3 regions of the Microbulbifer magnicolonia genome follow, and region 1 is predicted to be linked to each of the others. Evidence: predicted binding sites of a transcription regulator. Region 1 holds the regulator's gene; each other region holds the start of a gene.
What was found. Region 1 encodes sigma-54, which starts transcription at its own class of promoters, with help from an activator protein. Its sites were predicted from a motif close to TGGCACANNNNTTGCNNT; they were not measured.
Positions count from the first base shown of each region.

Region 2: the regulator sigma-54 is predicted to act here: its motif matches at 3,370-3,387, upstream of glnL (nitrogen regulation protein NR(II)).
Region 3: the regulator sigma-54 is predicted to act here: its motif matches at 3,038-3,055, upstream of RRF64_RS08100 (NarK family nitrate/nitrite MFS transporter).

Region 1 covers NZ_JAYEFD010000001.1:1,564,642-1,572,494, forward strand. The annotation lists gene lptA (lipopolysaccharide transport periplasmic protein LptA) at 1-205, shown strand, start outside; gene lptB (LPS export ABC transporter ATP-binding protein) at 438-1,163, shown strand; gene RRF64_RS06910 (RNA polymerase factor sigma-54) at 1,357-2,805, shown strand; gene hpf (ribosome hibernation-promoting factor, HPF/YfiA family) at 3,116-3,406, shown strand; gene ptsN (PTS IIA-like nitrogen regulatory protein PtsN) at 3,410-3,871, shown strand; gene rapZ (RNase adapter RapZ) at 3,999-4,904, shown strand; gene RRF64_RS06930 (HPr family phosphocarrier protein) at 5,079-5,348, shown strand; gene mgtE (magnesium transporter) at 5,564-6,931, shown strand; gene yjgA (ribosome biogenesis factor YjgA) at 7,024-7,536, shown strand; gene RRF64_RS06945 (hypothetical protein) at 7,674-7,853, opposite strand, start outside.
Region 2 covers NZ_JAYEFD010000002.1:843,314-851,166, forward strand. The annotation lists gene thiI (tRNA uracil 4-sulfurtransferase ThiI) at 1-422, opposite strand, end outside; gene glnA (glutamate--ammonia ligase) at 750-2,156, shown strand; gene RRF64_RS13010 (DUF4124 domain-containing protein) at 2,304-2,978, shown strand; gene glnL (nitrogen regulation protein NR(II)) at 3,476-4,543, shown strand; gene ntrC (nitrogen regulation protein NR(I)) at 4,706-6,118, shown strand; gene RRF64_RS13025 (hypothetical protein) at 6,368-7,048, shown strand; gene RRF64_RS13030 (hypothetical protein) at 7,090-7,491, shown strand; gene RRF64_RS13035 (hypothetical protein) at 7,608-7,853, shown strand, end outside.
Region 3 covers NZ_JAYEFD010000001.1:1,848,567-1,856,419, reverse strand. The annotation lists gene RRF64_RS08105 (bifunctional protein-serine/threonine kinase/phosphatase) at 1-1,397, opposite strand, end outside; gene RRF64_RS08100 (NarK family nitrate/nitrite MFS transporter) at 1,387-2,862, opposite strand; gene RRF64_RS08095 (CmpA/NrtA family ABC transporter substrate-binding protein) at 3,090-4,154, opposite strand; gene RRF64_RS08090 (ANTAR domain-containing response regulator) at 4,162-4,746, opposite strand; molybdenum cofactor riboswitch at 5,174-5,306, shown strand; gene moaA (GTP 3',8-cyclase MoaA) at 5,295-6,263, shown strand; gene mobA (molybdenum cofactor guanylyltransferase) at 6,268-6,870, shown strand; gene moaB (molybdenum cofactor biosynthesis protein B) at 6,888-7,412, shown strand; gene moaC (cyclic pyranopterin monophosphate synthase MoaC) at 7,417-7,853, shown strand, end outside.

The sequences.
Region 1 (7,853 bases):
CACTTCCGACGAGCTGCACCTCGTCGGCGACGCCCACGTGGACCGCGACGGCAATACGCTGACGGCCGAGAAGATCGATTACGACCTGAACAGCGAACAGATGCAGGCCCAGGGCCAGGCGGGAGAGGGCCGCGTGGAGATGATCTGGAAGCCGGAGAAAAAGGAAAACGGCCAGCAGGCCGGCGACACACAGCAAGACCAATAACTCGGGGCGCAATCGCCCTCGGGACTCGGAAAGAACACCTTAGCCAGATGCGAAGGCCCCGATGCCGGGGGCCGTCCGGGAAAAGCGCCTGCGGCCGGAATGCGGCCCGATGAGGCTATTGAGCAACGGTCACCGGCAACAGCACCGTCCAGGGCCAGCTCCAGCTCCAGCTCCAGAGCCAGAGCCAGAGCCAGGGCCAGGGCCAGGGCCAGAACCAAATTCGGAACACACTATGCCAACGCTGAAAGCGTTACACCTCGCCAAACAGTACAAGAAAAGAAAAGTGGTCCAGGACGTTTCCGTCAGCGTCACCAGCGGCCAGATCGTCGGCCTGCTCGGCCCCAACGGCGCCGGCAAGACCACCTGCTTTTACATGATCGCCGGCCTGGTACAGGCGGACGCCGGCCAGGTGCTGATCGACGAGGAGGATATCACCCGCCTGTCCATGCACGGGCGCGCGCGCAAGGGCATCGGCTACCTGCCGCAGGAGGCCTCGGTGTTCCGCCGCCTGTCGGTGCGCGACAACATCCTCGCCATCCTCGAGACGCGCAAAGACCTGTCCCGCGCCGAGCGCCTGCAGCAGGTGCAGGAACTGCTGCGGGAGTTCAATATCACCCATATCGAGAACAGCCTCGGCATGGCCCTGTCCGGCGGCGAGCGGCGCCGTGTGGAAATTGCGCGCGCACTCGCCACCGACCCGGACTTCGTGCTGCTGGACGAGCCCTTCGCCGGCGTCGACCCCATCTCGGTCAACGACATCAAGCAGATCATCCGCCACCTGCGCGACCGCGGTATCGGCGTACTGATCACCGACCACAATGTGCGCGAGACGCTGGATATCTGTGAGACGGCCTATATCGTCAGCGAGGGCCACATCATCGCCGCCGGCACACCGGCGGAAGTGCTCGCCAACCAGCAGGTGCGCGAAGTGTATTTGGGACACGAGTTTACGATTTAGGCCCCGCGCAAATCAGCGGTCACCGTTTCCCGCCGGTGACCGACACTTCATCACCGCCGCCCGACACCCACCGCAAAACCAAGCTGCCGTTCCGGCACAGTTATTGCTTGTAATCCGCCGATCGGAGGGTTAGTCTGCAGCGTCCTGGATTTCCAGAAGATTCATCCGCCGCCTCGGTCTGCAGTTCCCCACTATGAAGCAGTCTCTCCAGTTAAAGCTCGGCACCCAGCTGACCATGACGCCTCAGCTGCAGCAGGCCATCCGGCTGCTGCAGCTGTCGACACTGGATCTGCAGCAGGAAGTGCAGTCGGCGCTGGACAGCAATCCGCTGCTGGAAATCGACGGCGACGAGCACGCCCACGGGGAGCCACTCCAGGAACATCCGTCGCCGGAACACACGACGGCCGCCGAAGCTGCGGACGGTGGCGGGGAAGGCGAGAGCGACTGGAGCCAGGACATTCCCGACGAGCTGCCGGTGGACACCCGCTGGGAGGATATCTACAGCGGCGGCAGTTACAGCGGTGGCGACGGGGACGAACTGGCACTGGAACAGCGCAATTCCGCGCCGGACAGCCTGCAGGACCACCTGCTGTGGCAGCTCAATCTCACCACCCTGTCCGAACTCGACAAGCTGATCGGCGAGAACCTGATCGACGGCATCGCCCCGAGCGGCTTCCTGGAAACACCCCTGAGCGAAATCGCCGCCGCGCTTGAGGCCGAAGAGGACGAAGTCCTCGCCGTGCTCAAGACGATCCAGCAGTTCGAGCCCGCCGGCTGCGGTGCCCGCGACCTGCGCGAGTGCCTGCTGCTGCAACTGCGCCAGCTGCCGGCCGCCACGCCCTGGCTGGAGCAGGCACAGACGGTGGTCGAGCGCCACCTGGATCTGCTCGGCAAACGCGACTTCCGCAGCCTCAGCCGTCGCACGCGGCTGAACGAGGCCCAATTGGGCGAGGTGATGCGCCTTATCCAGACGCTGACCCCCTATCCCGGCGAGGCTTTCGGCGGCGAGGAGCCGCAGTATGTGGTGCCGGATATCATCGTTCGCCGCCGCGAACAGCGCTGGCTGGTGGAGCTGAATCCAGAAACCACCCCCAGGCTGCGCATCAACGGCGACTACGCGGCCCTGATCAGGCGCGCCGACAACTCCAGCGACAACAATTTCCTGCGCGACCACCTGCAGGAAGCACGATGGTTTCTCAAAAGCCTGCAGAGCCGCAACGAGACGCTATTGAAAGTGGCCTCCTGCATCGTCGAGAAACAGCTGGGATTCTTCGAGCTGGGTCCCGAGGCTATGAAGCCCATGGTGCTCGCCGATATCGCGGAAACCATCGGCATGCATGAGTCCACCATTTCCCGGGTCACCACCCAGAAGTACATGTTCACGCCCCGCGGGGTCTTCGAGCTGAAGTACTTCTTCTCCAGCCACGTCAGCACCGACTCCGGCGAAGATGCCTCCTCCACCGCCATCCGTGCGATGATTCGCAAGCTGATCGACGCCGAAACGCCGCGCAAGCCGTTGTCCGACAACAAGATCACCCAGGAACTGGACAAGCAGGGCATCCAGGTCGCCCGCCGCACCGTGGCCAAGTACCGCGAGTCCATGGGCATCCCGTCTTCCAGCGAACGCAAGCGCCTGATTTAGCGCCGCTTGCCGACCAGACAGCGCACCCGACCGGAATGGCCACAACGGCGGCCGTGCGGCCCCGGCATCCCGACACCCGTTCAGCTGCCCTGTCAGCATCCGGCAACAATTACCGCGCCGCGGTCACCCCAAATGGTGTCGACCCTAGGGGAAACCCTGGTCGCAAACAGCCGGGCGCCCATTGCCACCCGGACCGCGACCAATCTCCGAACTTTGAGTGTATCCTTCCATTCTGGCGCACTTCCTAGTAGGGTTGCCGCCCAAACGGAAGGTAGTGCCGGTATGAGATGCACCCGATAAGGAGAAATCCATGCAGATCAACATTAGTGGCCACCACGTCGATGTCACTCCGCCCATGCGCGATTACTGCGAATCCAAGCTGGAAAGGCTGTCCCGACACTACGACAACATTACCACTGCCCAGGTAATCCTATCCGTCGAAAAACTGATTCAGAAAGCCGAAGCCAGAGTGCACATCAACGGACACGACCTCTGCGCCGGCTCCGAAGACAAAGACATGTACGCGGCCATCGACGCGCTCGCCGACAAGCTGGACCGCCAACTGAAGAAACACAAAGAGAAGTTGCAGAACCACCGCTGAACTATGACATTGGAAGCATTACTCTCTCCCCGCCTGAGCCTTTGCCATCTGGCGGGGAGTAGCAAAAAAAAGTTGCTGCTCAATATTGCCCAGGCCATTGCCGAACAATATCCACAACACGACTCCGACACTATCTTCAACCAATTGATCGCCCGCGAGCGCCTCGGCTCAACCGGTATCGGCGATGGCGTTGCGATTCCCCACTGCCGTCTGCCCGGCTGCGAGCGGCCGATCGGCGTGCTCTGTACCACCGATCCAGCCATTGATTTCGACGCCGCAGACCGCCAGCCGGTAGACCTGCTGTTTGCCCTGCTGGTCCCCGAAGACGCCGAGCAGGAACACCTGGAGACCCTGGCCGAGATTGCCGCCCTCTTCTCGGACAGCCGCGTAAGGGAAAAACTGCGCCAGGCCCAGAGCGGCGATGAGCTTTACGCACTGGCCATCGACAGTGCCGCCGCTGCATAATCTGTAACCGAATAAGCAGAACGCTCCCCAGTGACGGGATCGGCGCTACCACCGCTCCAAATCACTTAACCGGGGCGGCATGTTGCGTGCCGGACACAACGCGCTGCGTGAAGAAAGGAATTCCCCTATGCGTTTGGTAATTATCAGTGGTCGCTCGGGCTCCGGAAAAAGCTCGGCGCTGCAGTTGCTGGAGGATGTCGGCTTCAACTGCATCGACAACCTGCCCGCGAGCCTGCTGCCCGAACTCGTCAAGCGGGTGCGCGAACAGCCGCCGATCGACGAAACCCAAAACGCTCTGGACAATTCCCAACGCGCGCTGGGCAGCCCCCGCCTGGCCCTGGGGATAGACGCGCGCAATCTCTGGCAGGACGTGCAGCAGGCGCCGCAGGTGATCGAATCACTGCGCGCGAGCGGCGTCCAGTGCGATGTGATCTACCTGGATGCGCGCGCGCCGGTGCTGGTACAGCGCTTCAGCGAAACCCGGCGCAAACACCCCCTCAGCGACAACCGCACCCACCTGCTGGAAGCCCTCAACCGGGAAAAGGAGCTGCTCGCGCCTATCTCCGCAATGGCCGACATGGTGATCGATACCAGCAGCCTCAGCCTGCACCAGCTGCGCGACCTGATCAAAACCCGCGTCGTCGGCGACGGAACGGAAGGCATGGCGATACTGTTCCAGTCCTTCGGCTTCAAACACGGGGTACCGGTGGACGCGGATCTGGTTTTCGATCTGCGCTGCCTGCCCAACCCCTACTGGGTGGCGGAGCTGCGCCAGAAAACCGGCCTGGATGCTGAGGTGATCGAGTACCTGCGCACGCATCCCGAGACGGACAAAATGGAGCGGGATATCACCGAATTCCTGCAGCACTGGCTGCCGTCCTATCAGCGCAGCAACCGCAGCTACACCTGCATCTCCGTCGGCTGCACCGGCGGCCGCCACCGCTCCGTATACATGGTGGAGCAGCTGGCGAAGACCTTTGCCCACCAGTTCGACAATGTGCAGATCCGCCACCGCGAGCAGCAGATCTCTTAACCTGACATCAAAATAGAGCATCCATGCTCTATTTTGATGTCGCCCGCGAGTTGCCCGCGCAGACACATGGAACTGCTGGCATTTCGCGGGCTCGCGCCGGCCTACGGCCGCGGCGGCACATCCATGTGCCGCACTGTGAAGCAAGTTACCAGCAACAGAACGCCTGAACCGCCCATGCAGAAAAGCCGCCTCCTGATTATCAACAAGCTCGGCCTTCACGCCCGCGCAGCAAGCAAGTTTGCCCAGACTTCGGCGCGCTTCTCCGCCAACGTCAAAGTGCATTGCCAGGGCAAATCCGTGGATGGCAAGAGCGTGATGGCATTGATGCTGCTGGCCGCCGGCAAGGGCACCGAGCTCGAGCTGGAAGTGGACGGCCGCGATGAGGACGCCGCGCTCTGCGCCATCAGCGAACTGGTGGCCGACCGCTTTGGGGAAGCAGAATAGTACTTAATGCGGAATGCGGAATGCGGAATGCGGAATGCGGAATGCGGAATGCGGAATGCGGAATGCTTATCAGTTTTACGGCAGCCACTTCAACCACAATCGATTTCGGTTCGGGCTGATAGTATGATCGCGGCCGACGGCCGTTCCGGCAGCCAAGAAACCGGGTCGCGTACTCCGCATTCATCATTCCGCATTCATCATTGAGAAGCCCCTCCGTGTCCAATACCCCCCCAGCCGAAATCAAGTTCCGCGCGCAGAACCAGCTGGGTGAGTTGTTTGCTGCGCTCGACAGCGGCACCGGGCGCGAAGTCCGGCGGATGCTCAGCACCCTGACGCCGCAGAGCATCGCCCAGCTGCTGGAGAGTTCCCCGCCGCGCATCCGCCAGGTACTGTGGAAGCTGATCGACAAAGAAGTCGAGGGCGAGGTACTGCAGGAACTCACCGACGAGGTGCAGAGCCAGATCCTCGCCACCATGGACACCGAGGAAATGGTGGCGGTGATGGAGGGCCTCGACGCCGACGACATCGCCGACATACTGCAGCAGCTGCCCGAAAGGGTCATGGCGGAAGTGCTGTCCGCCATGAGCGAGACGGACCGACTGCGGGTGGAGAGCGTTCTCGCCCACGACGAGGAGACGGCCGGCGGCCTGATGGACACGGATACCATCTCCGTGCGCCCGAACCTGACCCTGGACGTGGTATTGCGCTACCTGCGCCGCCACGAGCAGCTGCCGGAATCCACCGACAGCCTGTTCGTGGTCAACCGCAAGGGCCAGTACATAGGGCTGCTGCCGCTGTCCAAGCTGCTGACCACCGACCCGTCGGTAACCGTGCGCGAGGTGATGAACACCGACGTGGAGCCGATTCCCGCCGACATGTCCGATACCGAAGTAGCGCGGCTCTTTACCAAGTACGACTGGATCACCGCGCCGGTGGTCGACGAGAACGGCCGGCTGCTGGGGCGCATCACCATCGACGATGTGGTGGACGTGATCCGCGGAGATGCCGACCACTCGCTGATGAGCCTCGCCGGTCTCGAAGAGGAGGGAGATACCTTTGCGCCGGTCCGCCGCACCGCGCGCCGGCGCGCCCTGTGGCTCGGCATCAATCTGCTCACGGCCCTGCTGGCCTCCTGGGTGATCAGCCTGTTCCAGGGCACCCTGGACAAGGTGGTGGCGCTGGCGGTACTGATGCCGATCGTCGCCAGCATGGGCGGGGTCGCCGGCAGCCAGACGCTGACGGTAGTGATCCGCGGCATGGCCCTCGGCCAGATCGGCCGCAGCAACCTCAGCTGGCTGCTGTCGCGGGAGCTGGGCTCCGCCGTGCTCAATGCGCTGCTCTGGTCCCTGGTGATGGGGCTGATCGCCGGCCTCTGGTTCGGGGACAACCGCATCGCGCTGATTATCATCGCCGCCATGGTGATCAACCTGGTCACCGCGGCCTTTGCCGGTGCGATACTGCCGGTGGCACTGCGCGCCATGCGCATAGACCCGGCCCTGGCCGGTGGCGTGGCCCTGACCACCGTCACCGATGTGGTGGGCTTTATGTCCTTCCTCGGCCTCGCCACCTGGTACTTCGGCTGACCGCTAAGCTTTATGAACGCGCTCTAGGGCCACAGGCGCCCTGAGTACATGGAGCGGCCGCTCCTACGAAACAGAAAACACTGGAAGTACAAATGCAGGAATACGACGATTACGAAGGCGAGTTGCCGAAGAGCAAGACCAGGGTCAAGCAGGAAATGCACCAACTGCAGGATCTGGGCAAACAGCTGACCGAACTCTCCAAGGCGCAACTGGCAGAAGTGCCCCTGGACGAAGACCTGCGCGAGGCGATCGCCACCCTGCACCGCATCAAATCCAACGAGGCGCGCCGGCGCCAGATACAGTACATCGGTCGCCTGATGCGCAGTGCCGACAGCGAGTCGATTGAGGCGGTACTGAACCGATTCAAGGAGCGCGACCAGCAGCACCTGCGCTTCGACAAGATGGCCGAAGACTGGCGCAAGCGCCTGCTGGCGGAAGGAAATGCGGCACAGAGCGACTTCTTCGACCGCTACCCACAGGCGGATCACCAGCAGCTGCGCCAGCTGGTGCGCGACGCGAACAGGGAAATCGAGCAGGACAAGCCGCCGACCAATCAACGCAAGCTGTTCCGCTTCTTGCGGGATTTCTTTATGCAGGAACTGTAGCGGCGAACCACGTATTCACCCAAGGAAGGGTCGACGGAGCGATTTGTCGATGCGAAGGCCCTGCCGCCAAGGAACTGACCACAGGGCTCCGAAACTGCTAGCCAAGGGCGAACCCTAAGATCGCCCCGGCAAATCAGTTACTCAGAACTCGTTTCCGCCTGCCACTGGAACAGGTTCATCTCGATAAAGAAGAAGGCCACCAGCCACAGGAAGGCGTCCCAGAAGTCCAGGAAACTGCCGCTGAAACCCCAGTAGATCGCGCACAGGAAAAGGGTGAAATAGAGCACCCCCTTCACCAACTGCGAGTAGCGCATGAT
Region 2 (7,853 bases), on a different contig from region 1:
GCGGCCTGGGTATTCTGGTTCAGGCCGCCGCCCACATACTGCTCCACGTCCAGGGACTTGAAGTCGTGCTGGCCGGTGCGCTTGGCGCGCACACAGAAGGTCTTGCCGGCGAGGTGCTCGCCCCACACCGACAGGGTCTTCTCGTAGATGTCCTGCAGGTCGCCGAGGGGGAACTGGCGCACGCGGGAAAAGTTGGCGATACCGGGCGTGTGCGCCAGCACCTCCTCGATGCGCCCACCCAGATGGGCGACCGCGTCCGGGGCGATCACGTCGATCTTCTCCCAGTCCTTGCGCACCACGATGCGGTCGTCCAGCTGTCTCAGCAGGCGCTGCAGATTGTCCTTGAGCTGGCGCGACATGCGCTTGCGCACCGGGTTGCTCTTGATGGTGATCTCGGGGAAAAACTTGACGACAAAGTGCATGGGAATCCGTCGGGTACCGCGTATTGATAGGGGGTGCGGCATTATAAGCTAGGGAGCCCCCGCCGGGCACAACTTGGTCGCGCACCCTATTCGTGCACTGGCGGCCCATTGCGCGCCATTTTGGTGCAGATAATGGTGGCCGACCCGCCAGACCGCATCTATTCTGCTCCAGTTGGCCCCGCGAAACTGCCAGCGCACGCCGCAATCGCAGCTGCGGCGCCGCTGCCCCAATTTGGCACACTCCTTGCTTTATTCCACGCCAGGAAGGGAGTGAATGCCGTTCGACGGCAAAGCGACAAATTACTTTTCAAGACCTGGAGGACAGCAATGTCAGCTAAAACGCTCGGTTTGATTAAAGAGAGTGAAGCCAAGTGGATCGACCTGCGCTTCACCGACACCAAGGGTAAAGAACAACACGTATCCATTCCGGTGTCGGAAATTGACGGCGAGTTCTTCGAAGAAGGCAAGATGTTCGACGGCTCCTCCATCGCTGGCTGGAAGGGCATCAACGAATCCGACATGATCCTGATGCCGGACGACGAAACCTCTTTCCTCGACCCCTTCACCGACGAAACCACCGTGATCATCCGCTGCAACATCGTGGACCCGATCACCGGCCAGGGCTACGAGCGCGACCCGCGTTCCATCGCGCTGCGCGCCGAGGAATACCTGAAGTCCACCGGCCTGGGTGACACCGTGCTGATGGGCCCGGAGCCCGAGTTCTTCGTATTCGACGACATCACCTGGGGTGCCGAAATGGGCGGCGCCTTCTACAAGATCAACTCCGAGGAAGCGGCCTGGTCCTCCGGTGCCAGCTATGCCGAAGGCAACATCGGCCACCGCCCGGGCGTCAAGGGTGGCTACTTCCCGGTGCCGCCGGTCGACTCCCTGCACGACGTGCGCGCCGCCATGTGTACCGCGATGGAGCAGATGGGTCTGCGTGTGGAAGTGCACCACCACGAAGTGGGCACTGCCGGCCAGTGTGAGATCGGCGTTGCCGCCAACACCCTGACCAAGAAGGCCGACGAGGTGCAGATCCTCAAGTACGCGGTGCACAACGTCGCCCACGCCTACGGCAAGACTGCGACCTTTATGCCCAAGCCGCTGGTCGGCGACAACGGCTCCGGCATGCACGTGCACCAGTCCTTCAGCAAGGACGGCGTGAACCAGTTCGCAGGTGACGCCTACGCAGGCCTGTCCGAGACCGCGCTGTTCTACATCGGCGGTATCATCAAGCACGCCCGCGCACTGAACGCCATCTGTAACGCCTCCACCAACTCCTACAAGCGCCTGGTGCCGGGCTTCGAGGCGCCGGTGATCCTGGCCTACTCCGCACGCAACCGCTCTGCGTCCATCCGCATTCCGTTTGTGCCGAGCCCCAAGGGCAAGCGCATCGAGACCCGCTTCCCGGATCCGACCGCCAACCCTTACCTGGCCTTCGCCGCGCTGCTGATGGCCGGCCTCGACGGCGTCAAGAACAAGATCCACCCGGGCGATGCCGCGGACAAGGACCTGTACGACCTGCCGCCGGAAGAGCTGGCCGAGTACCCGACCGTCGCCTCCAGCCTGGAAATGGCCCTGGACGCACTGGATCAGGACCGCGCCTTCCTGACCGAGGGCGGCGTGTTCACCGACGACGCCATCGACGCCTACATCGACCTGAAGCGCGCCGAAGTCGAGCGCCTGGCGATGACCACGCACCCGGTCGAGTTCGACATGTACTACTCCGTATAATCCGGAAGTACACAGCGTCTGCGAAAAAGCCCGCACCTTTCTGGTGCGGGCTTTTTTATTGCGGGTACACTAGCCTCTACTGAACGGTGTGTTGCAACCACCTCCTGTAGCCCCTGTAGGAGCGGCCGTTGGCCGCGATCGATACACATGGAAAGAAAATCACTGCTACTGGCACTGACCCTGGCCCCTCTTCTCGCCATCGCCGGCGGCGACGGCGCGGACGAGCCGCAGGGCGGCAGCACCATCTACAAGACCGTCGGCCCGGACGGCCGCGTGGTATTTACGGACACCCCGCCGGTGGACGGCAAGGCGGAAAAGGTCCGGATAGGCCCCACCAATGTGCAGCCCATCGCCCTGCCGCGGCCGCTGCCGGTGCGCAAGCTGTCGCCGCGGGATGCGGACAGGGACAGCGATGCCGACCGCGGCTTCCAGGGTCCCGTGGACATCGCCATCGTGAGTCCGCAGGACGGTGAGACCATTCCGCCGGGCCAGCGCGCAATCGCGCTGCAGGTGGACGTAAGACCGGTCTATCCGGAGGGCTCCCACTTCTTCGCGGTGATCGACGGCCAGCCCTGGCGCGGCGGCTCTTCCGGCGCCAGCCTGGATATCTCCGCGCTCGAACGCGGCAGCCACAGCGTACAGGCCGTACTCGCCGACGATCGCGGCAACGTCCTCGCGCAGTCGCAGATCATCACCATTTACGTGCATCGCCCCGGCGGCACCCTGCCGGACATAGCCGCGCCGCGGGCGACGCAGGCACCCCAGGCGCCGGTGGCCCCCGGCCTGCCCCAGCAGCAACAGCAGCGGCGCCGCGGAGACTGAACCCCACCGCCGGGCCGGCGCGCCCGGCCCCTCTCCCCTTTTATATCCCCGTCCGGCACCTTTCCGGTGCATCCAAGCTGGCGTTTTTTTGATCTACGCACCATAATGGTGCGCACGCTCGCGTGCCGGCCCGATATTGCACCGGCCGCGTTCCGATAGGGGCGGGTCCCCTCTTTGGCCCCGCCCCTTACGGGGTCAGCTGAAGCTGACCAAAAATGCTCCCGGCATTTTAGTGCGGGGCCCGTCCGTGGGCCCCGCCCCTTACGGGGTCAGCTGAAGCTGACCAAAAGTGCTCCCGGCATTTTAGTGCGGGGCCCGTCCGTGGGCCCCGCCCCTTACGGGGTCAGCTGAAGCTGACCAAAAATGCTCCCGGCATTTTTGTGCGCCATTTTGGTTTGCTTCTTGCACTGACTGAATACAACGGCCTATTGACCGAAGTTGGCAGCCTGCGGACCGCAAGTCCGCTCATTGCCCGCGATTGAACCGGAAACTACTGCATGCTCAATGACCGCCAGTTGCGCCAGCTGCTCGACAGTCTGACCTCCGCCGTACTGGTGCTGGATGACAGCCTGTTGCTCTGCTACCTCAACTCCGCCGCCGAGGACCTGCTCGCCGCGTCCAGCGCGCGCGTCAGCGGTCAGCCGCTGGCGGATGTGGTGCACGAATCCACCGCCGCGCAAAAGGCGATGCGCAGCGCCCTGGCCAGCGGCGAGAAATACACGGTGCGCCGCGCCACCTGGCGGCTGCACAATCTGGAAACGGCCACCGTGGACTACTCGGTGAGCCCGGTACCGGAGCTGGGGCTGCTGTTGCTGGAGGTGCAGTCCATGGACCGGCTGCTGCGCATCGCGCGCGAGGACGCGCTGATCAGCGCCCAGGAAACCACGCGCAACCTGGTGCGCGGCATGGCCCACGAAGTGAAAAACCCGCTCGGCGGCATCCGCGGCGCGGCCCAGCTGCTGCAGCGGGAGCTGCCGGACGAGGAGCTGGCCGAGTACACGCAGATCATCATCGACGAGGCCGACCGCCTGCGAAATCTGGTCGACCGCCTGCTCGGCCCGCGCCAGCCGGCGCAGCTGAAACCCACCAACGTGCACGAGATCCTCGAGCGGGTGGCGCAGCTGATCGACGCCGAGTGCGACGGCGAGTTGCATATCCGCCGCGACTACGACCCCTCGATCCCGGATATTCCCGGCGACGCCGAGCAGCTGATCCAGGCGCTGCTGAATATCGCCCGCAACGCCATGCAGGCGATCGACGAGAGCATCGGCCTCGCCAGCGGTGAAATTGTTCTGCGCACTCGCATCCAGCGCCAGTTCACCATCGGCCGGCGCCACTGCGCGCTGGTGTGCCGCATCGAGATCGAGGACAACGGCCCGGGCATTCCCGAGGACATCCGCGAGCGCATCTTCTACCCGATGATTTCCGGGCGCGCCGAGGGTTCCGGCCTGGGGCTTTCCATCTCGCAGAACATCATCAATCAGCACCAGGGGCTGATCAAATGCGACAGCCGCCCCGGGCAGAGCGTGTTCCAGATCTACCTGCCCCTTTCTGGTGACCTTTAGATCAAATAAATCATGCGTGATTTATTTGATCGTCGCCCGCGAAATACGCACACAGATGCGTCGATCTGTTGGTATTTCGCGGGCTCGCGCTGGTCGTTGGCCAGCGGCGGCACATCCGTGTGCCGCAATAAACTGAATTCGAAATTGACGGGAACCTAGAGCATGAGCAATCGCGTTTGGATTATTGACGACGACCGGTCGATCCGCTGGGTGCTGGAGCGGGCGCTAATGCGGGAGGGCATCGAGACCAAGTGCTACGAGAGCGGCGATCGCGCGCTGGACGACTTCTACAGCGATTCGCCCGACGTCGTGATCAGCGACATCCGTATGCCCGGCTCGGACGGTTTCAAATTGCTGCAGCGCTTCCAGTCCGAGCGCCCGGCGCTGCCGATCATCATCATGACCGCGCACTCGGACCTGGACAGCGCGGTAGCCGCCTACCAGGGCGGCGCCTTCGAATACCTGCCGAAACCCTTCGATGTCGACGAGGCAGTGGCCGTCACCCGCCGCGCCCTGGCGCATGCCAGCGAGCAGCGCGCGGATGAACAGGTGGCGCTGGAGAGCGGCAAGGGCAGCAAGGAAATCATCGGCGAGGCGCCGGCGATGCAGGAGGTGTTCCGCGCGATCGGCCGCCTGTCCCACTCTAATATCACCGTGCTGATCAACGGCGAATCCGGCACCGGCAAGGAGCTGGTGGCGCAGGCGCTGCACAATCACAGCCCGCGCAAAAGCCAGCCGTTTATCGCCCTGAACATGGCCGCGATTCCGAAAGACCTGATGGAGTCCGAACTGTTCGGCCACGAGAAGGGCGCCTTCACCGGCGCCAGCTCCCAGCGCGCCGGCCGCTTCGAACAGGCCAATGGCGGCACCCTGTTCCTGGACGAGATCGGCGATATGCCGGCGGAGACCCAGACGCGCCTGCTGCGCGTGCTCGCCGACGGCGAATTCTACCGCGTCGGCGGCCACACACCGGTCAAGGTCGACGTGCGCATCATCGCCGCCACCCATCAGGATCTGGAGCGGCTGGTGCGCGAGCACAAGTTCCGCGAGGACCTGTTCCACCGCCTCAATGTGATCCGCATCCATATCCCGCGGCTCGCCGACCGCCGCGAGGACATCCCGCGCCTGGTGCGCCACTTCTTCAACGCCGCCGCCAAGGACCTGGGGGTGGAGCCGAAAATCCTGCTCAAGGAAACCGAGGACTACCTCGCCGGACTCGACTGGCCCGGCAACGTGCGCCAGCTGGAAAACACCTGCCGCTGGATCACGGTGATGGCCTCCGGCCGCGAAGTGCATATCGAGGACCTGCCGCAGGAACTGCACCAGCAGGCCGCCGTCGGCGAAACGCCGCAGGACTGGCAGAAATCCCTGCGTCTCTGGGCCGACCAGGCCCTCGCCACCGGCCGCCGCGAAATTCTCAGCGAGGCGGTACCGGCCTTCGAGCGCGCGCTGATCGAAATCGCCCTCAAGCACACCGCCGGGCGCAAGCGCGACGCGGCCGAACTGCTCGGCTGGGGGCGCAACACCCTGACGCGCAAGCTCAAGGAACTGGATATGAACGGCGACGACGACTGAGCGACTGCCAGCTTTCCTCTTCTATACCGATATCCCGCCACGGGATATCGGCTCTCCCTCCCTGTGCTTCCTGTCCGCCCTGTCCGCCTATGATCATCTCGCAGACTGCAATTGCCGGCAGCTGACGGGGCCCAGCACCGGTGCGCTATACACTCTATCCGTAATTCGCTATAAACAGTCCCGATACTGATGGATTAAAAAGGCGCAGCGACCTATCCGAAGGTGAATGCGGAAAAAAGGATAAGAATAATGAAAAAAATCATAATACTGATTGCCTGTGTCTTAACTGCTTCCTGTGCCTCGGTCAGGCCGGGCACTGCGACAAACTACGAATTGAGTCTGGTCGCCCCGGAAGAGACCAAGAACTTTGTCCTCACCGCAAGAAAAGTATTCGATGAGCCGATGCTCGGAACCATGCTGGAATACACCAATAAACAGTACCCCGATGACAATATCGATCTCTATATCTACCCGATTGATCACTACGACTGGGAAGATGCCGAGAACACCCTGAAGCGCGAAATGGACAAGGTGATTGCCGAAATCGATAGCGCGGTCGAATACGGTTACTACGCGTCAAGGACGGAAGAATCGCGGGAAACCTTCGGTGTTCCACAAGGAGAAAAGACATTCAATGGCCTGAAGTCTTCCTTTGAGCTAAAAAGCAAGGACGAAGTCACCTACCATTCGAATGCCTACGTGTTTATGCAGAAGGACAAGTTCATCAAGTTCCGCACCAGTTTTGACAGCCGCGCAACTGTCCCCTGGAGCGGCGACCAGTCCGTTGCTGAAATTCTGCCTGAACTGATAGTCCCGGATGAATCCGAGTACATGAAAGAACTGAGGATCGCCCATCGCCAACAGGTGACCGCCAACATCATGAAACTCTTAATACAGGCCGCAAAGCAGGGCGGGGCGACTTCAGACTAAAGAAAAGCTGCGGACCTACAAAAATTCCCATGGAGGGGAAAATGAACGTGATCAAGACCATCCGCCCCGGGCAGCTGGGCTCCAGGCGCTTCGAACGCCGCTTTGGCAAGCGATTGTGTGCGGTGCGCTACCGGGAGTCCGGCTGTGGAAAAAAGATACTGACCACGGTGGAACTGGTCATCGATGAACGCGAAAAGCCATCACCGGGCACTTCCCTTGCCACCGTCAACGCCTATCGCAAGGCGGAGCCCGTAGCCGTCTGTGTCGGTTACGAAGAGCAGGCGATGCGGCGCCTGATTAAACAGTCCGGCGGCCGCTGGAGCAAAGCCGGTAAGGGGTGGGTTATGCGCCGGGAGAGCGCAATCACCCTGGGGCTGGGCCACCGCATTGTGGAAGGGCTGGTTGAAGAATGCACCGATATCGATGCGAGCCTGGAGCTCTAGTATGGCTATATCTGTTCATCTATGGCTAGATGTGGGCATGCATGGTCATGTATGCCCATACGCCCAGATATAACCATGACCACGAATCAAATGTTAACCCTTTGAGTCAGCAAGCAATGAAAAAACAGATCGCTTTCTTCTTTGCACTGGTATTGGCGTTTGCAGCTACTGCTCTGTATATCAGCAGGCCTGTTGAGTTAAAAGAGACAGCTTATACCTATGAAGAGATTCAGCGGCTAAAAATTACACATCCTAGCACTGTGCAGGCGTACATGAAGGGGCTTGCTGGTGGAGCCTTTGTATTTCGCCCCCTTAATTACGGTGATTACAGTGCGTCAGGGAAAGGTATGTATATATATTGC
Region 3 (7,853 bases), 280 kb from region 1:
AGGTTCAGCTGTTCGCGCAAACCGGGACCGTCGGCACCGCCCAGATCGATCAGTTTCAGGCGGCCGTCGCCTGCCACCATGATATTTTCCGGCTTCAGGTCCCCGTGCACGATTTCCATACGCTGCAGGCGGCGCAGGGCGCTGACCAGCTGGGCGATCATTTCCCGCACCTGTTCTATGTCCGGATGGGGGTGCAACTGCATCCACTGGCGCAGGTTCTGGCCGTCGATATATTCCAGCACATGGTAGAGAAACTGGCGGCCGGGTTTGGGAGGAAATATCTTGATAATGCCCGGGTGATCCAGGCGGCGGCCGGTCCACTCCTCGGCAATAAAGCGCTCGATATAGGCGGGGTCGTCGCTGAAATTGATCGACGGGGTCTTGATCGCGCGCAACTCTCCATTTTCTCCGACCCGACCATTTTTTTCTTGGTCCCGCCCATTTTTCTCGTCCCGCCCGCTCTCCGTATCCCGCGCCAGATACAGCTGGCTGCGGCTGCTCGCGTGCAGCTCCTGCAGTATCAGGTAACCGTCGAGCCTGTTGCCCGGGCGCAGTTCCGGCGGGAAGGGCAGCTGGCGGCTGTGACTCAGCAGGTCATCTGCGCTCGGCGTTTCAACGCGCTGAACCCGGCACACCACCGCACTTAGATTGTCACTGGAGCCGCCGGCCATGGCGGCGTCCACCAGTGCCAGGGCGGCAGCAGCGCCCCTGTCGTGCAGTATTTCGCCGACGATTTCCGCCGGCAGGTAATCGTGCACCCCGTCACTGCTGAGCAGAAAGATATCGCCGGCCTGCAACTCCTCGCGGCGATAATCGATCTCCACGTGGGCATCCATTCCCAGGGCGCGGCTCAGGAAGGTGCGGCCATGGCCCAGGGTGCGGCTGTGATCGCGGGTCAGGCACTCGAGCTGGCCCGCACGCAGGCGGTAGATGCGCGAGTCGCCGATATGGATCAGGTGCGCGCTGGTGCCCTTGAATATCACCGCGGAGAAGGTGGTGAGCCAGCCCTGACGAATATCGCTGCTGCCGCCGCCCTGGCGAAACAGCCAGCTGTTCAGCGAGTGCAGAACGCGCGCGGCGGCGTACTTTACCGACCAGGTTTCCGGTGTGCTGTAGAAATCGGCGAGAAAACCGCTGATGGCGGCGCGCGCCGCCGCGCCACCAGCCTCGGCGCTGGCGACACCGTCGGCCACCGCGGCCAGGGCGCCGCGGCGGCGCAGGTCCGCGCCGTCCGCATTGCAGACGGCACAGGCGTCGTCATTGAACTTGCGGCGGCCGGCGACTGAGGCGCTGGAAAATGCCAGCGCCGCGTCCGGGCGGGCCTGCGGTCCGCACGCCGAGCCGGAGCCTTCAGCGCGCGAAGCGGAAATGCCCGGCGTTCCCAGGTCAGGCGACATCGATCAGGGACACGCTGCCGTCGGGCAGGACTTCGGCCATCTGCCCCTCGGGCTCCTCCAGCAGCAACAGAGCCGCGAAGCCGAGCATCGCGGTGGCGGCGATCACCAGGAAGAAGACCTGATAGGACACCAGGCTGAGCACCGTCAGGTAGAAGACGGCACCCACATTGCCGTAGGCGCCGGTCATGCCGGCAATCTGTCCGGTCAGGCGGCGCTTGATCAGCGGCACCACCGCAAACACCGCGCCCTCGCCGGCCTGCACGAAGAAGGAGCAGGCCATGGCCGCCACCACCGCCATGTACAGCGGCCACTGGGCGTCGATCAGGCTCATGGTGAAATAGCCGAGCGCGAGGCCCGCGGTCAGGATCAGCAGTGTCGGCCTGCGCCCGCAGCGGTCACTGATCAGGCCGCCCGCCGGGCGCGACATCAGGTTCATAAAGGCATAGGCACTGGCCACCAGGCCGGCCTGGACCGGGTCCAGCGTGAAGGTTTCGGAAAAAAACAGCGGCAGCATGGACACCACCGCCAGTTCGGAGCCGAAGGTGGCGAAATAGAGCAGGTTCAGCACCGCGACCTGTTTGAATTTGTAGCGGTGAATCGGCGCCGGCGGATGGCTGAAGATTTCGCGGTTGATACTGAAGGTCTTGCGCGCATCCAGCAGGTACAGCAGCGCGAGCCCGCCGTAAATGGCGGTCGCCCAGAAATCGGAGACGATGCCCACACCCGCCGACAGTTTCCAGGTCAGCAGGGCCAGTGCCGCGTACATCGGCACCTTCATGATCAGCAGCAGTGCGAAGTCGCCGGGGCTGGTGACCTCCATGGCGCCGATCTTCTTCGGCTTGAAGTAGGTGGAACCCTTGGGCGTGTCGGTCACCGAGGCGTAGTAGACAAAGCTGTAGACGAGCGCGATTGCACCGGTGAGACCGATCGCGTAGCGCCAGCCCTCGTGTCCGGGAGCGTCGCCGCCGAACAGCAGCGCAATGGTCGGCAGGCTCATGGCCGCGGCGGCGGAGCCGAAATTGCCCCAGCCGCCGTAGATGCCCTCGGCGGTGCCCAGCTGTCGGGCGGGGAACCACTCGGACACCATGCGGATGCCAACCACGAAGCCGGCGCCGATAAAACCGAGCAGGAAGCGCCCCAGCGCCGCCTGCGCGAAGTTGTCGGCGAGCGCGAAGATAAAGCAGGGCACACTGCCGACCGCGAGCAGTACCGAGTAGGTCAGCCGCGGGCCGTATTTATCCGTCAGCATGCCGATGACAATGCGCGCGGGTATCGTCAGTGCCACGTTCAGGATCAACAGGGTTTTCACCTGATCCTTGGTCAGCGCCAGGCTGTCGGCAATGGCCATCAGCAGCGGGGCGTGGTTGAACCAGGCAAAGAAGGTGATAAAGAAGGCCACCCAGGTCAGGTGGAGTATCTTGATTTTCCCGCGGAAGGAAAAAAGGTTCAGAGTTGTGCTGGACATGCGCATTTCCTTTTATTGGTTTTTCCGCGGGCACAAAAAAAGCCCACGGGTGCGGCCTGGCGGCCGCTGCCGGTGGACTTCGTTGTCCGTGTATGGATTTGCCTGGCGAACTGAAAAATCGCCTGTATAGATTCGACGGCGAGTGGACTCGCGAATCTCAATTTCCTTTATTCGTTATTCAATAACTGTGCCATTCCATTAATCTGCCGAATTCAATCAACGCGCCGCTATTTCTGACAGCGCAGGAATTCCACCGTCTGCTGGTACAGCTCCGGGCGGAAGGCCTGTTCGGCGCCGGCGCTGACCGGCGAGAAGTCCCGGCACAACTCCAGCATTTGCATGGCCTTGCTCGCGGTCGGGCAACCCAATTCGTTGCCGCTGTGGGCGAACAGGTGCCAGCCGGGATTGGTCGCGGCTTCGGCGTCGCGGCGCCGGTACAGCCGGTCCGCGAGTGACGGCAGCAGAAGTTCCGTCGACAGGTCCAGGTAGCGCTCCTGCGCCAGCAGCGCGGCGGCATCCCGGCGCTGGTCGCTCTCGCCGAGCCAGTTGCAGGCCAGCAGCAGTGCGGCGCGCAGCGCCAGGTGCGTTGTCGGGTTGGCGATGTGCCAGCGCTCGGTAACGGCCAGTACCTTCTCCGGCATCGCCGGCAGCAGGCGGTTGCAGGGCGTGGCGATGACGCCTATGCCCCGGCGCGCCGCCAGGGTGTTCCAGGGTTCGCCGACGCAGTAGCCGTCGATCTCGCCGCGGCGCAGGCTGTCCAGCATCTGCTCCGGCGGCAGTACCACGATCTGCAGGTCCCGGTCCGGGTCTATCGCCGCCGCGCGCAGCCAGTGGCGCAGTTGCAGCGTGTGGCTGGAAAAGGGATAGACGGTCGCCAGCCTTATTGATGCCGTGTCGTCCCGGGAGTGAATATATCCTGCGAGCGCGCGGCCGACCGCCGCGCCGTCGCACTCCCCGGCCGGCAGGGACAGCTTGCGGTACAGGGATTCCGCCAGGGTAATCGCGTTGCCGTTGCAGCTCAGTATCAGCCCACTCAGCAGTTTTTCCCCGCACTGGGGCAGTGTCTGCGCCAGGGTCAGCGGCATGGGAGCCAGCATCGCGGCGGCATCGGCGGCGCCACCGATCAGCTTGTCGCGCAGGGTCGCCCAGGAAGTCTCCCGCTGCAGTTCCACCTGCAGGCCGAAGCGGGCGAAGAATCCCTGTTCCCGGGCCACGACCAGCGGCGCGCTGTCGGTGAGGCGCAGGTAGAGCAATTTGATGTGGCTTCGTTCCGGGCACAGGGATATCGACATGACCGTCTCAGTTTTCACTCTGTAAATATTCAATGAGCCGTTCCGCCACGGCGCGCATGGTTGCATTGCTGCTCATCGCCAGGTTGCGCAGAGTCTGGTGGGCGACCTCTTCGCTGAGGTTTTTCTTTGCCATCAGCAGCCCCTTGGCCCGCTCGATGGTTTTGCGTTCGTCGAGCTGCTTCTGCGTGCGCTCGAGGGACAGCCGCAGTTGCTGGTAGCTGCGGAACTGTGCCATGGCGATCTCGATCGCGGGGGTCACCCGCTCGGCGGACATGCCTTCGGCCATATAGGCGCTGACGCCGGCTTGCACGGCGCGGGCAATAAAATCGGCGTTGCCGCGGGCAGAAAACATGGCTACCGGGGTCGGGGCCTGGCGATTGATCACCGCGAGACTCTCGAGGATGTCGCGATCGGGGGATTCGATATCGATCAGCACGATATCGGGTCGGTGCCTCTCCACCTGGAACAGCAGGCCCTCGGCGCTGCTGAGCTGCGCGAGCAGGCGATAGCCGGCCGCGCGCAGCCGCTCGCACACCATCTGCGCGCGTTCCGGCTGGTCGTCGACGAGCATTATGCCGAGAGGTCTGTCCATCGCTGTACTGTTGTCTGATCCTGGGCGAATTACCGCGAGACAAAAAAGCCCGGCCCACGCATCGGTGCAGCCGGGCTTCATTGCCAGTAGCAAACCATAATCAAGTCTTGTGCCAAGTAGGCGATGTCGCGCCATTGCCCGGCTTCCCTGGCGCCTTTTAATGATGCTGCGAGTGATGCTGTGGAAGTGGTCGCACACCCGTGGTGCAGGATTGCGAGTGGCAGCCTGTTTGTGGTGCGTTCTGCCACTGCGGCGCGCGCGGAATTCCCTCGGTGGCTGGCGCGATGGGTGGAGTGATGGATGGCACGATGTTTGCCTCAATAACGGGTGTGGCGCCGCCAGGCATTTTGGGCCGGGCGCTGTGTGAATCCATTCAGCAGCTTTTTATTTCCGGAGGCTACGGCCAGGTAAAGCGCGACTAAACTCATTGATCCACAAACACCGAGCCCCCAGGCCTAAGTTTTCGGATAGGGCCTGCGGGCCGTGAGCTTTGCTCACCAGGGTCGGCGGAGAAATCTTCCGGCCTCCCGCACTTGGAAAGGCGTTTGATGCTAGAAGACCGTTTCGGGCGCAGGTTCTACTACCTGCGCCTGTCCGTGACCGATATCTGCAATTTTCGCTGCAGCTACTGCCTGCCGGAAGGCTATAGCGCCACGGACGAAGCACCCCATCTCACCAGCGAAGAAGCCGCGCGGGTGATTCGCGCCTTTGCCGCCCTGGGCACGGAGAAGGTGCGCCTCACCGGTGGCGAGCCATCGCTGCGCGCCGACCTGCCGGAGATCATCGCCGGCGCCAAGTCCACCCCGGGCATTCGCCGCGTAGCGGTCACCAGCAACGGTTACAAACTGCCGAAAGTCATCGACAGCTGGCAGGATGCCGGGCTGGATCAGCTCAATATCAGCATCGACAGCCTGCAGCGGGACGAGTTTGCCCGCATCACCGGCCACGACTGCCTGCCGCGCGTGCTGGCCGGTGTCGACCGCGCCCTGGTTCTCGGCATAGCGACAAAAATCAACGCGGTGCTGCTCTGTGACGGCGCCGAGCGCCGCCTGCGCGACTTTCTGTGCTGGCTCAGAGACAAGCCGGTGACCCTGCGTTTTATCGAGCTGATGCGCACCGGCGACAACCGCGCGTTCTTCGCCAGCAATCATTTGAGCGGCGCCGCCATCGAGGGCCGCTTGATCGCCGACGGCTGGCATCTGCTGCCGCGCGCGCGGGACGCCGGCCCGGCGCGGGAATACGGCCACCCGGATTATCGCGGCCGCATCGGCCTGATTACCCCCTACAGCAAGGATTTCTGCCAGAGCTGCAACCGGCTGCGGGTGTCCGCCCAGGGGCGGCTGCACCTGTGCCTGTTCGCCGAGCAGGGCCTGGACCTGCGCGAGGAGATCCGGCGCGGCGACATCGCGCAGCTGGCGGAAAAGATTCGCGCGCTGGTGCTGGGGAAGGCGTCCAGCCACTACTTGCAGCAGGAGCGGGTCGGCGCCACGCGCAACCTGGCGATGCTCGGTGGCTAGCGGGATGCGTGTCTGCCCCGTAATACTGGCCGGCGGCCGTTCCCGCCGCATGGGAAAGGACAAGGCGCTGCTGAAATTGCCGGGCGGGCAGACCCTGTTGCAGCGGGCGCACGCGTTACTGAACGAACTCGACGCGCCACCGGGCGTGCAGATGTTGCCGCCGCTGGTCAGCGGCGACAGGCCGGGCGGCATCGCCGATCGGGTGTGCGGCCGCGGCCCCCTCGGCGGCTTGCACGCGGTGGCCGAACATCTGGCGGCAGAGGGCGTCGACTGCGATGCGCTACTGGTGATTCCGGTGGATATGCCGCTGCTGCAGCGGGAAATTCTGCGGCAGCTGTGCGCAGCGGGTGCCGGCGGCGCGGCGAGCGCGCTCTGCTTCGGCGCCTGTTACTTGCCGCTGTGGTTGCGGCTGGATCCCCGCAGTCGTCGTTACTTGCAGGAATTTATGGCCGGCGGGGAAGGCGGCGCTGTGCGCTCGCTGCTGCAGGCTCTGGGCGGGCGCCAGCTGCAGGCACCGGACGGCGACTGGCACACCAATGTGAACCGGCCGCCGGAATTCCAGGCGGTTTGCGCGGCGGCCCGTCAGCTGCAGCTGGAAAAAACATAAACAGAGAGGATTTCCCGATGAATCATCCCGACGACGGACCGATAAAAAATGTATCGCTCACGGTGGCGGTGCTCACGGTATCCGATACCCGCACCGAGGACACGGACACCTCCGGCCAGTATCTGGCGGAGGTAGTGAAGGCGAGCGGCCACAACCTGTGGGAAAAGAAAATAGTCCCGGACGATATCTACCGGCTGCGGGCCGTGGTTTCCCAGTGGATCGCCGAGCCGCAGGTACAGGTAGTGCTGACCACCGGCGGCACCGGCTTCAGCGGGCGGGATTCCACCCCCGAGGCGCTGGCGCCGCTGTTCGACAAGCAGGTCGAGGGTTTCGGCGAACTGTTTCGCGCGGTTTCCTTGCGGGAGATCGGTTCCTCCACGATCCAGTCCCGCGCCCTGGCGGGGCTGGCCAACCACACCCTGATCTGCTGTATGCCCGGATCAACCGGCGCCTGTCGCACGGCCTGGGAAACCATTCTCCGCGAGCAACTGGATGCGAATTACAAACCCTGCAACTTCGTCGCGCACCTGAACCGGAGGTGAGGCAATGCTGACCCATTTGAATGCACAGGGTGAGGCCACCATGGTGGACGTCACCGACAAGGCCGTCAGCGAGCGCAGCGCCCGCGCCGAGTCTGAGGTGAGCATGAGCCCCGAGGCTTTTCGCCTGCTGATACAGGGCCAGAACAAGAAGGGCGACGTGCTCGCCACCGCGCGCATCGCCGGAATCCAGGCGGCGAAGAGAACGGCGGAGCTGATCCCGCTGTGCCATCCGCTGGCGCTGACGAAGGTGCAGGTGGATTTCGAACTGGACGCGGCCCGCAATTGCGTAAAGGTTTTCAGCTTCTGCCGTCTCGCCGGCCGCACCGGTGTCGAAATGGAGGCGCTGACGGCCGCTTCGGTGGCGTCACTGACTATCTATGACATGTGCAAGGCGGTGGACCCCGCCATCACCATTCGGCACACCTGTCTGGCGGAAAAGCG